Regions from separate parts of the Streptomyces sp. NPDC002386 genome, predicted to be linked through region 1. Evidence: riboswitches for the same ligand, from Rfam matches in the RefSeq annotation. Region 1 holds a riboswitch; the other holds the start of a gene.
The links. A riboswitch is a leader RNA that binds a small molecule or an ion and turns the genes downstream of it on or off. The one in region 1 is predicted to bind ZMP and ZTP.
Positions count from the first base shown of each region.

Region 2: it holds a riboswitch for ZMP and ZTP, as region 1 does, so the genes downstream of both, ACWCPN_RS34760 (bifunctional 5,10-methylenetetrahydrofolate dehydrogenase/5,10-methenyltetrahydrofolate cyclohydrolase) here and ACWCPN_RS21180 (glycine hydroxymethyltransferase) in region 1, are expected to answer to the same signal.

Region 1 covers NZ_JBSFBX010000010.1:126,699-135,237, reverse strand. The annotation lists gene ACWCPN_RS21195 (decaprenylphospho-beta-D-erythro-pentofuranosid-2-ulose 2-reductase) at 1-445, shown strand, start outside; gene ACWCPN_RS21190 (2'-5' RNA ligase family protein) at 464-1,042, opposite strand; gene trpS (tryptophan--tRNA ligase) at 1,190-2,203, opposite strand; gene ACWCPN_RS21180 (glycine hydroxymethyltransferase) at 2,393-3,844, opposite strand; ZMP/ZTP riboswitch at 3,877-3,966, opposite strand; gene rocD (ornithine--oxo-acid transaminase) at 4,080-5,285, shown strand; gene ACWCPN_RS21170 (glutathionylspermidine synthase family protein) at 5,295-6,479, opposite strand; gene ACWCPN_RS21165 (hypothetical protein) at 6,493-6,834, opposite strand; gene ACWCPN_RS21160 (DMT family transporter) at 6,954-7,784, shown strand; gene pdxR (MocR-like pyridoxine biosynthesis transcription factor PdxR) at 7,864-8,539, opposite strand, start outside.
Region 2 covers NZ_JBSFBX010000038.1:3-3,877, reverse strand. The annotation lists partial or broken gene ACWCPN_RS34775 (hypothetical protein) at 1-115, opposite strand, end outside; gene ACWCPN_RS34770 (RNA polymerase sigma factor) at 114-677, shown strand; gene ACWCPN_RS34765 (CU044_5270 family protein) at 670-1,692, shown strand; gene ACWCPN_RS34760 (bifunctional 5,10-methylenetetrahydrofolate dehydrogenase/5,10-methenyltetrahydrofolate cyclohydrolase) at 1,693-2,541, opposite strand; ZMP/ZTP riboswitch at 2,563-2,643, opposite strand; gene ACWCPN_RS34755 (nuclear transport factor 2 family protein) at 2,936-3,301, opposite strand; gene ACWCPN_RS34750 (hypothetical protein) at 3,475-3,774, shown strand.

The DNA of each region.
Region 1 (8,539 bases):
CGACCCGTTGCGCGCCGTCCAGGTGGCGCAGACCAACTACACCGGAGCCGTGTCGGCGGGCCTGGTGGCGGCCCGCGCGCTGCAGACCCAGGGCCACGGCACGCTGGTGGTACTCTCCTCGATCGCCGGCGAGCGCGCCCGCCGGGTGGACTTCATCTACGGCTCCAGCAAGGCCGGGCTCGACACCTTCGCGCAGGGCCTCGGCGACGCGCTGTACGGCACCGGCGTGCACGTCATGGTCGTACGCCCCGGCTTCGTCGTCACCCGCACGACGGCCGCCCTGCCCAGGGCGCCGTTCGCCACCACCCCCGAGGCGGTCGCCACGGCGGTGGAACTGGGCCTGCGCCGCCGTTCGGAGACGGTCTGGGTGCCGGGCTTCCTGCGGCTGGTGATGGCGGTGCTGCGGCACGCGCCGCGGACGGTGTTCCGCCGGCTGCCCCTCTGAGGCAGGTGGAGACGGCGGCTACCGGCTGGCGATCGTGCCGCGGTCCATGTGGCCCGCCTGCGGCGGCACCACGGATCCACCGAACGGGTACTCCCGGAGCTTGCGCCACACCCCGTCGGCGCCCTGCTCGTGCAGCGCGAACCCGGTGCACGGCCACTCGGCCTCGAAGCCGGCCAGCTCCGCGAAGGCGCGGTCCATCGCCGCCTCGTCGATGCCGTGCGCGACCGTGACGTGCGGGTGGTACGGGAACTGCAGCTCGCGCGGCACGGGCCCGGAGGAGTCACGGACCCGCTGCTGCAGCCAGGAGCAGTCCTCGGCGCCCTGGACGACACGCATGTAGACGACCGGTGACAGCGGCCGGAAGGTACCGGTGCCGGACAACCGCATCGGGAACGGCCGCCCGGCCGCCGCGACGGCCCTCAGGTGGGCGTCCACCGCCGGCAGGTCGGCCGCGTCCACCTCGGTCGGCGGCAGCAGGGTGACATGCGAGGGGATGCCGTGAGCCGCGGCGTCGCCGAAGCCCGCGCGCCGCTCCTGGAGCAGGCTGCCGTGAGGCTCCGGGACCGCGATCGACACGCCGATCGTTACGGTCCCCACGTCGTCTCCCCTCGTCGTGTCTGTTTTCTTCTCACCCGTCGGATATCGACTGTACGGCCACGGGTGTCCCGTGGGCAGGCGCGGCGGCAGTGATGTGCAGCGCTCCGCCCGCTCGGGTGCCCGTGCGGCCGTGCGCCCCGGTGCCGCTCAGTGCTTCGCCGGCAGGAAACCCACGCGGTCGTACGCCTGCGCGAGGGTCTCGGCGGCCACGGCCCGTGCCTTCTCCGCGCCCTTGGCCAGCACCGAGTCGAGCGTCTCGGGGTCCTCCAGGTACTGCTGGGTGCGCTCCCGGAACGGCGTCACGAACTCCACCATGGCGTCGGCGAGGTCCGTCTTGAGCGCGCCGTACATCTTGCCCTCGTAGTCCTTCTCCAGCTCCTGGACCGAGCGGCCGGTGAGGGTGGAGAAGATGGTGAGGAGGTTGGAGACGCCCGGCTTGTTCTCGGTGTCGTAGCGGATCACCGTGTCGGTGTCGGTGACCGCGCTCTTGACCTTCTTCGCCGTCGCCTTGGGCTCGTCCAGCAGGTTGATCAGGCCCTTGGGGGTGGAGGCGGACTTGCTCATCTTGACCGCCGGGTCCTGCAGGTCGTAGATCTTCGCCGTCTCCTTGAGGATGTACGGCTTCGGGACGGTGAAGGTCTGGCCGTACCGCCCGTTGAACCGGTCCGCGAGGTCGCGGGTCAGCTCGATGTGCTGGCGCTGGTCCTCACCCACCGGCACCTCGTTGGCCTGGTACAGCAGGATGTCCGCGACCTGCAGGACCGGGTACGTGAACAGGCCGACGGAGGCGCGGTCGGCACCCTGCTTGGCGGACTTGTCCTTGAACTGGGTCATGCGCGAGGCCTCGCCGAAACCGGTGAGGCAGTTCATGACCCAGGCGAGCTGGGCGTGCTCGGGGACGTGGCTCTGCACGAACAGCGTGCACCGGTCCGGGTCGAGACCGGCGGCCAGCAACTGCGCGGCGGCCAGCCGGGTGTTGGCCCGGAGCTGGGCCGGTTCCTGCGGAACGGTGATCGCGTGCAGGTCGACGACCATGTAGAACGCGTCGTGGGACTCCTGCAGGGCCACCCACTGGCGGACGGCGCCGAGGTAGTTGCCGAGGTGGAACGAGCCCGCGGTGGGCTGGATTCCGGAGAGCACGCGAGGTCGGTCAGTGGCCATGTTCACCATTCTCTCAGGTAACGGGGGGCGATCCGGTACCGGTGGGAAACAGGTGGGGCGCGATCCGTTCCGTGCGGTGTGACGAGGGGCGGGACACGGGAACGGGCACCGACGGGCGCGGCGGCCCGGCGTGGTGCCGGGCCGCCGCGCGGGAAGCCTCGTCGGGGGCCGGCCGGCCGCCGCCGCGGGTCAGCCGAGGTCGACCTCCGGGTACAGCGGGAAGCCCGCGACCAGGTCGGTCGCCCGGTGCGAGATCTCGTCCGCGATCTTGGGGTCGAGGACGTGCTGGGCCTTGGAGGGGGCACCGGACTTGGTCGTACCGGGCTCGGTGGTGGTGAGCACCCGGTCGATGAGGCCGGCCACCTCGTCCATCTCGGCGGTGCCGAGGCCCCGGGTGGTCAGCGCGGGGGTGCCGACGCGGATGCCGGAGGTGTACCAGGCGCCGTTCGGGTCGGCCGGGATGGCGTTGCGGTTGGTGACGATGCCGGCGTCCAGCAGGGCCGCCTCGGCCTGCCGGCCGGTGAGGCCGTAGGAGCCGGCCACGTCGATCAGGTTGAGGTGGTTGTCCGTGCCGCCGGTGACCAGGGTGGCGCCGCGGCGGGTGAGGCCCTCGGCGAGGGCGCGGGAGTTGTCGACGATGCGCCGGGCGTAGTCCTGGAAGGAGGGCCGGCGGGCCTCCGCGAGCGCGACGGCCTTCGCGGCCATCACGTGCGGCAGCGGGCCGCCGAGCACCATCGGGCAGCCGCGGTCGACCTGGTCCTTCAGGGAGTCGTCGCACAGCACCATGCCGCCGCGCGGGCCGCGCAGGGACTTGTGCGTGGTCGTGGTGACGATCTGGGCGTGCGGGACCGGGTCGAAGTCGCCGGTCAGGACCTTGCCGGCGACCAGGCCCGCGAAGTGGGCCATGTCGACCATCAGGGTCGCCCCGACCTCGTCGGCGATCTCCCGCATGATCCGGAAGTTCACCAGACGCGGGTAGGCGGAGTAGCCGGCGACGAGGATCAGCGGCTTGAACTCGCGGGCCTGGGCGCGCAGCGCCTCGTAGTCGATGAGACCGGTGGCCGGGTCGGTGCCGTAGGAGCGCTGGTCGAACATCTTGCCCGAGATGTTCGGGCGGAAGCCGTGGGTGAGGTGACCGCCGGCGTCCAGGGACATGCCGAGCATGCGCTGGTTGCCGAAGGCCTGGCGCAGCTCCGCCCAGTCGGCCTCGGTGAGGTCGTTGACCTGGCGGGCGCCGGTCTTCTCCAGGAACGGCACCTCGACGCGGTCGGCGAGGACGGCCCAGAAGGCGACGAGGTTGGCGTCGATGCCGGAGTGCGGCTGGACGTAGGCGTGCCGGGCGCCGAACAGCTCCCGGGCGTGCTCGGCGGCCAGCGACTCGACCGTGTCGACGTTGCGGCAGCCGGCGTAGAAGCGGCGGCCGACGGTGCCCTCGGCGTACTTGTCGCTGAACCAGTTGCCCATCGCCAGCAGCGTGGCCGGGGATGCGTAGTTCTCGGAGGCGATCAGCTTGAGCATCGCGCGCTGGTCGGTGACCTCCTGGCCGATGGCGTCGGCGACCCGCGGTTCGACCGTGCGGATGACGTCGAGTGCGGCGCGGAAGGCCGTGGACTCGGTGGAGAGGGACTTCTGCTCTGGCATGGGGACCTCCGGACGGCGTGCGTTCAGCGTTCACGTTCGGCCCAGGCGCACGGCACTGTTTCCCGTTCGGGCCGCTCCCCGATGGTCCGTCCCATCCCTGCGCGCCAGTCACGACCCGCTGATCAGCCTACCGGGCGCGCCGGAACGGGGAGATCCCGCGTCCACCATGCGAGCGGGGATAGGAAGGGGGCCACCGTCGTGTCCGGGAGAGTCACCGTCGTATCCGGGAGAGGCCGTGCCCACTGCTGAAGACCTCATCGCCGCCGCCGACGCGCACAGCGCGCCCACCTACCATCCGCTGCCGGTCGTCGTGGCCGCGGCCGACGGCGCCTGGCTGACGGACGTGGCGGGGCGCCGGTACCTGGACCTGCTGGCCGGGTACTCGGCGCTGAACTTCGGGCACCGCAACCGGCGCCTCGTCGAGGCGGCCGAGCGGCAGCTCGCGCGGGTGACGCTGACGTCCCGCGCCTTCCACCACGACCGGTTCGCAGCCTTCTGCACCGAGCTGGCCGAGCTGTGCGGCATGGAGATGGTGCTGCCCATGAACACCGGCACGGAGGCCGTGGAGAGCGCGGTGAAGACGGCCCGGAAGTGGGGGTACCGGGTGAAGGGGGTGCCCGCGGAGATGGCGAAGGTGGTGGTCGCGGGCGGCAACTTCCACGGGCGGACGACGACGGTGATCAGCTTCTCGACCGATCCGGAGGCCCGGGCGGACTTCGGGCCTTACACGCCGGGGTTCGAGATCGTGCCGTACGGGGATCTGACCGCGATGCGGCGGGCGCTGACCGAGAACACCGTCGCCGTGCTGCTGGAGCCGATCCAGGGCGAGTCGGGGGTGATCGTGCCGCCGGCCGGCTATCTGGCCGGGGTGCGGGAGCTGACCCGGGAGCGGAACGTGCTCTTCGTCGCCGACGAGATCCAGTCGGGTCTCGGGCGGACCGGGCGGACCTTCGCGTGCGAGCACGAGGGGGTGGTGCCTGACGTGTACGTGCTGGGCAAGGCGCTGGGCGGCGGGATCCTGCCGGTGTCGGCGGTGGTGTCGAGCGCGGCGGTGCTCGGTGTCTTCCGGCCGGGCGAGCACGGCTCGACGTTCGGCGGGAACCCGCTGGCCTGCGCGGTGGCGCTGGAGGTGATCGCGATGCTGCGGACCGGCGAGTACCAGGCGCGCGCGGCCGAGCTGGGCGAGCGGCTGCACCGGCGGCTGCGCGGGCTGCTCGGCGCGGGCCCGGTGACGGCGGTGCGGGGGCGCGGGCTGTGGGCGGGCGTGGACATCGCCCCGCGGGCCGGCACCGCGCGTCAGGTGTCGGAGCGGCTGATGGAGCGGGGTGTGCTGGTGAAGGACACCCACGGCTCGACCGTCCGGATCTCGCCGCCGCTGGTGATCACCGAGCAGGACCTGGACTGGGGTGTCGAACAGCTGGAGGCCGTGTTGGCGGGCTAGGGGCCGTCCCTAGAGGATCACGTGCGGCAGGAAGCGGGCGTATCCGTCGGTGACCAGGCCCGAGGACTCGCGGATGCCCAGGCCGGCCGGTTCGTCCCGGACGGTCCAGGCGCCGAGGACGACGTGGTTGCCGTCGAAGGCGGGCAGCGGGGCCAGCTGCTGGTAGCAGCAGGGTTCGTCGCGTACGGCCGCGGGCGCCCCCGGCGCGTGCACGGTGACGCCCTCGCCCTCGCGGCCCAGCAGGGGCTTGGCCACGTAGCCGGTGGTCCGGGCGAGGTCGCGCGGGCCGTCGAGATGGGCGGGCAGCAGGTTCGGGTGGCCCGGGTACAGCTCCCAGAGGACGGCCAGCAGGGCCTTGTTGCTCAGCAGCATCTTCCAGGCGGGCTCGATCCACAGGGTGGTGCCGCTGCCGCCGCCGTTGTCGAGGGTGTCGAGGACGTGCCCGGCGAACGCGTCGGTGGTGAGCCACTCCCAGGGGTACAGCTTGAAGACGGCGCGGATGAACCGGAGCCCGTTGTCCACGAACCGGCCGGAGAGGGTGTCCCAGCCGATCTCCTCCATGGAGATCCAGTCGGTGGTGAGTCCGGCCTGCTCGGCGGTCTCCTTCAGATAGGCGACCGTCATCAGGTCCTCGCCGAGTTCGTCGGCCGAGGAGTGCGCGAAGTGCAGCGGGCTGCCCGGCGGGAGCAGCGCGGCCTGCTCGCGCCAGGCGTCGACCAGGCGCTCGTGCAGGGAGTTCCACTGGTCGGCGCCGGGGAAGCGCTCCTCCATCCAGAACCACTGCGGCGACGCGGCCTCGACCAGCGAGGTGGGGGTGTCCGCGTTGTACTCCAGCAGTTCCGCCGGGCCGGTGCCGTCGTAGCGGAGGTCGAACCGCCCGTAGACGGTGGGGAGTTCGGCACGGCGGTGCCAGGCCTCGGTGACGGCCGCGACGATCCGCGGGTCGGTGATGCCGAGGTCGGCGAAACGGTCCTCGCCCACGATGTGCGCGGCGGCGGCCAGGCACATGCGGTGCAGTTCCGCCACGGTCTCCTCCAGCGCCTCGACCTCGTCCAGGGTGAGGACGTAGTAGGCGCTCTCGTCCCAGTAGGGGCGCAGGGTCCCGTCGGGGTGCCGGGTGAGCGGGTAGACGAGCCCCTGTTCCTCGACGGTCCGCTGCCAGTCGGGGCGGGGGGTGATGGTTCGGCGTTCCATGGGTGTGTGCCGGTCAGCCGCCGGAGCCGCCCTTGCCGCCGCCGAAGCCGCCGCGGTGCACCCCGCTGCCGCCCGAGGAGCCGCCCGAGCCCTTGCTCGGCCTGGTGAAGGAACCTCCGGAGACCCAGGAGCCCTTCTTCTTGCCGCCGTAGTACCAGGAGCTGTTCATCGGGACCTTGGCGGACTTGCAGTTCTTGTCGGAGACGACCTTGTAGCCCGTGCCGAGGCGGTAGCTGTCCCGGTCGACGCAGCGCTTGTCCGGGGCGGAGGAACAGGCGGTCAGAGCGGCGGCGAGCAGACCCATGCCGCCGAGGACGACCGTGGTGGAGCGCAGTTGCGCGCGCGTGTTCGCCATGTGGTGTCTCCCCCGTGTGCGGTGCGGTGTGCGGTGGTCAGCCTAGGCGGGGGTGCGCGGGTTCCCGCAAGGGGCCCCGCGATCTCGCCCTCGCCTAGAGTCGGTTCGTGCTGTTCGGAATGGTGTGCGCCCTGGGCGCGGCGGTCTGCTTCGGTACCGCGACGGTGTTGCAGGCGATGGCCGCGCGGGAGGCCGGTACGGGCGGGGGCGGCGAGGTCGCCCTGCTGCTGCGGGCCCTGCGGCGGTGGCGGTACCTGGCCGGTCTCGCGCTGGACGGTCTCGGCTTCCTGTTCCAGATCGCGGCGCTGCGCTCGATCCCGATCTACGCGGTGAGCGCGGCGCTGGCCTCCAGCCTGGCGGTGACGGCGGTGGTCGCGGCGCGCCTGCTGGGGACGCGGCTCAGCGGCACCGAGTGGGGCGCGGTGGGTGTGGTGTGCGCCGGGCTCGCGATGCTGGGCCTGGCGTCCGGGCCGGAGGGCGAGGAGGGCGGTTCGCCCGCCCTGAAGTGGACGATGCTCGCGACGGCGGCCGGCATGGCGGTGCTCGCCCTGCTGGGCGGGCGGCTGTCGGGGCGGATGCGGGCCCTCGTGCTGGGGCTGGGCGCGGGTTTCGGGTTCGGGGTGGTGGAGGTGGCGGTCCGGCTGATCGACTCACCGCGGCCGGCCGGGCTGCTCACGAATCCGGCGTCCTACGCCCTCCTGATCGGCGGCGGCGCCGCCTTCGTGCTGCTGACCTCGGCGCTGCAGCGCGGCTCGGTGACGACCGCGACGGCCGGCATGGTGATCGGCGAGACGATCGGCCCGGCGGCGGTGGGCGTCGTCTGGCTCGGCGACCGCACCCGGGAGGGCCTGGGCTGGCTGGCGGCCCTCGGGTTCGCGGTGGCGGTGGCGGGGGCGCTGGCACTGGCCCGGTTCGGGGAGGCGCCGGCCGTGGCGGCGGAGGAGGGGTGAGCCCGCCGCCGGGCGGGACCGTGAGCAGGCCCGGAAGCAGTCGTGGAGTGCGCCCGGCGGGGACGGAGGAGCCTTCACCTCACGGCAGTGCCCGGCACAGGGCCTCCAGCGCGCCCGCCCACGCGCTGTCCGACGGCGTCCCGTACCCGACGACCAGCGCGTCGGCCGGTTCGGCGACGGCTTCGGGGTGCCGGTGGAAGGCCAGGCCGTGCAGGGCCAGGCCCTGCCAGGTCGCGGCCTGCACGACCGACTGTTCGCTGCCCGGCGGCAGCCGCAGCACCGCGTGCAGGCCGGCCGCGATCCCGGTGACCCGGACACCGGGCGCGCGCTCGGCGACCGCGGCGGCGAGGGCGTCACGGCGGCGCCGGTAGCGCAGCCGGGCGGAGCGGACGTGCCGGTCGTAGGCGCCGGAGGTGAGGAACTCGGCCAGGGTGAGCTGGTCCAGCACGCCCACGGTGTCGATCCGGCCCTTGGCCGCGGCCGCCTCCTCCACCAGCGAGGGCGGCAGGACCATCCAGCCCAGCCTGAGGCCGGGGGCGAGGGACTTGCTGGTGGTGCCGAGGTGGACGACCCGGCCGGGGTCCAGGCCCTGGAGGGCGCCGACGGGCTGGCGGTCGTAGCGGAACTCGCCGTCGTAGTCGTCCTCCAGGACCAGGGCGCCGGTGCGCCGCGCCCACTCGACCACCGCCGTCCGCCGGTCGGGGTGCAGGGCGGTGCCCATGGGGAACTGGTGCGCGGGCGTGAGGAGTACGGCG
Region 2 (3,875 bases), on a different contig from region 1:
TCTTCACGTCCCGCCTGTGTCGCCACCCGCCCCGTCGGTCACACTCGGACGGCGCGAGAAGGATCACGGAGGAAGGGTGTGACGATCCGGCCGGTGCCGGACACGAACCGGACATGAGCAACGACGAGATCTTCGCCGCTGCCTATCGCGAGCACTACTGGGCGGTCAGCCGCTATGTCGCGAGGCGGCTGCGGGGTCGGGCCGACGAGGTGGAGGAAGTGGTGGCGGAGGTGTTCACGGTCGCCTGGCGCCGCCGGACCGACCTGCCCGCGGCACCGCTGCCCTGGCTGTACGGGGTGGCCCGCAACTGCCTGGCGAACGCGGTACGCGGTCAGGGGCGCCGGCGACGGCTGGTGGACCGGCTCGGCAACGACGAGGCCGCGCACGCCCGGCACATCGCGGCCGGCCCCGACGCGGAGGCCCCCGGCGGCTGGGTGCACGAGGCCCTGGACCGGCTGTCCCCGGCGGATCAGGAGGTGCTGCGCCTCGCGGCGTGGGAGGAACTGGGCGCCGACGAGATCGCGGTCGCCCTCGGCTGCGGCAGCAGGGCGGCGGCCATGCGGCTGCACCGGGCCAGGAACCGGCTGCGGGCCGAGATCGACCGGCTGCGCCCCCCGGTCGCGGCCGCGGCCGCACCCGCCGACGCGACCCCCTGCGAGGACGACCGACATGGCTGACGAACTCGAACTCCTGCGCCGCGCCGACCCGGTGCCGGACGACGGCCCCCGTTTCGCGGACGGTCCGCTGGACGCGCGCGCGGAGCAGCGGCTCCGGCGGCTGCTGGACGGACCCCGCCCACGGCGCCGTGCCCGGCCGCTCCAGACGTTCCGCGGCCGCGCCGCCCGCACCCGGCTGGTCTGGGGGCTCGCCGCCTGCGCCGTCGTCCTGGTGATCGCCGGCAACGCCGTGCTCGGCGATCCGGCCACCCCGCGGGCCGTCGCCGCACCGCTGCCGCTGACGGTGCGCGCCGGCTCCGCACCCGTGCCTCTGCGGGACCTCGTCCCCCTGGCCGACGCGGCCGCGTCGGCGGGCTCCCCGCGCCCGCGCAAGGGCACGCACGTGCAGTCGTGGAGCCTCGGCATGAGCGACAGCGGGCCCCCCGTCACCCTCCCCGAGGAGCGGGTGGTGCGCTGGCGGGCGGACGCGAGCCACACCGAGCTGGTCGTGGCGACCGACCCCCGACGGCCCGGCCGCCCCGTCCTCACCGACGAGGGCGGCGAGCCGCACCTGGTGTCGGACGGCCAGGTGATCAGCCGGACCACGTACCCGCCGATGTGGAGCGACGCCCCGCCCGAGGCGGCCCCGCCGCACACCGCGGCGCGGCTGCGCGCCTACCTCACCGAGATCGCCCGGCCCCCGGCCGACCGCGGCACGGCCCCGCTGAGCACCGCCGAACTGCTCGACGCGGTCGACGAACTGCTCGACCACTGGACCCTCGGCCCCCGCGAGTCGGCGGCCCTCGTCCGGCTGTTCGCGGCGACCGGGGGCCTCAGGCCGGCCGGCGAGGTGACCGACCGCCTGGGACGCCCCGGACACGCGTACGTGTACGACGCCAGGGGCGCGCGGCGCATGCTGATCCTGGAACCGCGCACCGGCGCGGTCCTCGGCATGGAGGAGACCTTCACCGAGGACGCCCCCGAGTACGGCGTGCGGGCCGGGGCCGTCATGAGCTACAGCGCCTGGATGCGCTGATCACACCCCGGCCTGCCGGGCGGCGGCGGTCACGGTCTGCTCCAGCAGCGTGGCGATGGTCATCGGACCCACACCGCCCGGTACCGGGGTGATCAGCGAGGCCCGTTCCACGGCGGAGTCGAAGTCGACGTCGCCGACGTTCCCCGGGTTGTAGCCGGCGTCGATCACGACCGCGCCCGGCTTGATGTCCTGCCCCGTGATCAGACGGGGCCGGCCGACGGCGGCCACGACGATGTCCGCCTCGCGCACGGCGGCGGACAGGTCCCGGGTGCGGGAGTGGCAGTAGGTGACGGTCGCGTCGCGGGACAGGAGCAGCATGCCGACCGGCTTGCCGAGGATCGCGCTGCGGCCGACCACCACGGCCCGCTTGCCGGCCGGGTCCACGCCGTACTCGTCGAGCAGCCGCAGGATGCCCCCGGGCGTGCAGGAGACGAACCCGGGCAGTCCGAAGCTCATGGTGGCGAAGGAGGCGAAGGTGACGCCGTCGACGTCCTTCTCCGGCGCGATCGCCTCGAACGCGGCCCGCTCGTCGACGTGGTCGCCCACCGGATGCTGCAGCAGGATGCCGTGCACGCCCGGGTCGGCCGACAACTTCCGCAGCGTGCCGACGAGTTCCGCGGTGGTCGTGGCGGCGGGCAGGGCCACGTGCCGGGACTCGATGCCCGCCGCGCGGCAGCGGTTCCGCTTCATGCGGACGTAGGTGACGGAGGCGGGGTCCTCGCCGACCAGCACCGTGGCGAGACAGGGCGCGGCGCCCGTCCGTCCGGTGAGGTCCGCCGCCCGCTTCGCGGTCTCCTCGACGATGCGCCGGGCGAGGGCTGTGCCGTCCATGAGCCGGGCCTGTGTCACATGCGCTCCTGAGCTGATCGATCTCATCGCCCAGGCGCGCGGCATCCGTCGGGGGCCGCTCCCCGGTGGTACTCCACCTCAGCGCCAGTCACGGCCCGCCGACAGCCTAACCGAGACTCCGGGGCGGCCTCGCGGGCGGAGCGGCGGCCCGCCTCCCGCCCGGCTCACCGGGGCCGGATCCGCCTGACGCGCCGGATCCGGGGCGGGCGCGGCAGCGCGGGGTGCGGACGCGGGCGCACGGCCCGCAGCAACGACCGGACCACGGCGGCGGACAGGTGCACACCCGCGGCGGACACCGGCGCGGACCGTCGCGGGCGGGTTCGCCCCAGCGCCGCCCGGGCCGAGAAGGTCCAGGTCAGCCGCGAGCTGACCTGCACCCTCGCGGTCTTCCTCCCTACTCGTCCCATGCCTGGATCAGAATCTGCTCGGCGATCTTCCCGTCGCGCAGGGTGATCATCGACTCGGCGAGGACCCGAGTGCCGTCTCCGTACTCGCAGGACTCGCAGTAGGCGGCGTGGTCGCCCTGGACGACGCACCGGTCCAGCTTGTGCGTCATGTCGCGGCTGTAGATGTCGTCGAGCATCGCGGCGATCTCGCCCCGGCCGCGCAGGATCCGGGGATGGCTCGGCTGGGTGTTGCGGTCGATGATGCGGATCTGCGCGTCGTCCGCGTAGAGGGACAGCAGGGTGTTCCCCGTGGTCCCCTCCACGCCCCGGCGCAGTGTCTCGATGTCGAAGCTGGAGCCTGTCGCGGTGCCCATGGTGACCTCCTTCAGGGCGCCCGCGGCCCGGCGGGAGAAGGGCGGCGCGAGCCCCATATCCGAGGCTCCTCCGCCCCGGCGGGCTCGGCAAGCGCAGCGGGCCCGGTCCGCCTGACGGGTGAGCACCGCCCGGCGCCCGTGTCCGGCGGGGGCCCGGCGCCGTTGCTGAGGACATGATCTCAACACGACGCATCGTCGCCGCCGTGGGTCTCGCCGCCGGGTTCGCGGGCCTCGCCGCGCCCATGGCCAGTGCGGCCGGCAACAGCGCAGCGGAGACCGGGCGGATCAGCCCGATGGCCACCCTGGACTCGCTCGCCACCACTGGGCTGCCCGCCGACCAGGAGGGCCAGATCCCGAAGGTCTCCGAGCAACTGGGCGGTCTGAATCAGCTCGGCTCCCCCGACGGACTCGGTCAAGTGGGCCGGCTCACGGATCTGGTCGCTCCCGTGACCGGCCTGCTGCCCGGCCTCTAGGCCCGAGCCCCGGTCCACCGGGGGGTGTCCCGGCCGGGACACCCCCCGGTGGGGCCCGCCCGGGCCCCCCCGGGCGCAAGGACCCAGCTTGAGCGCGGGGT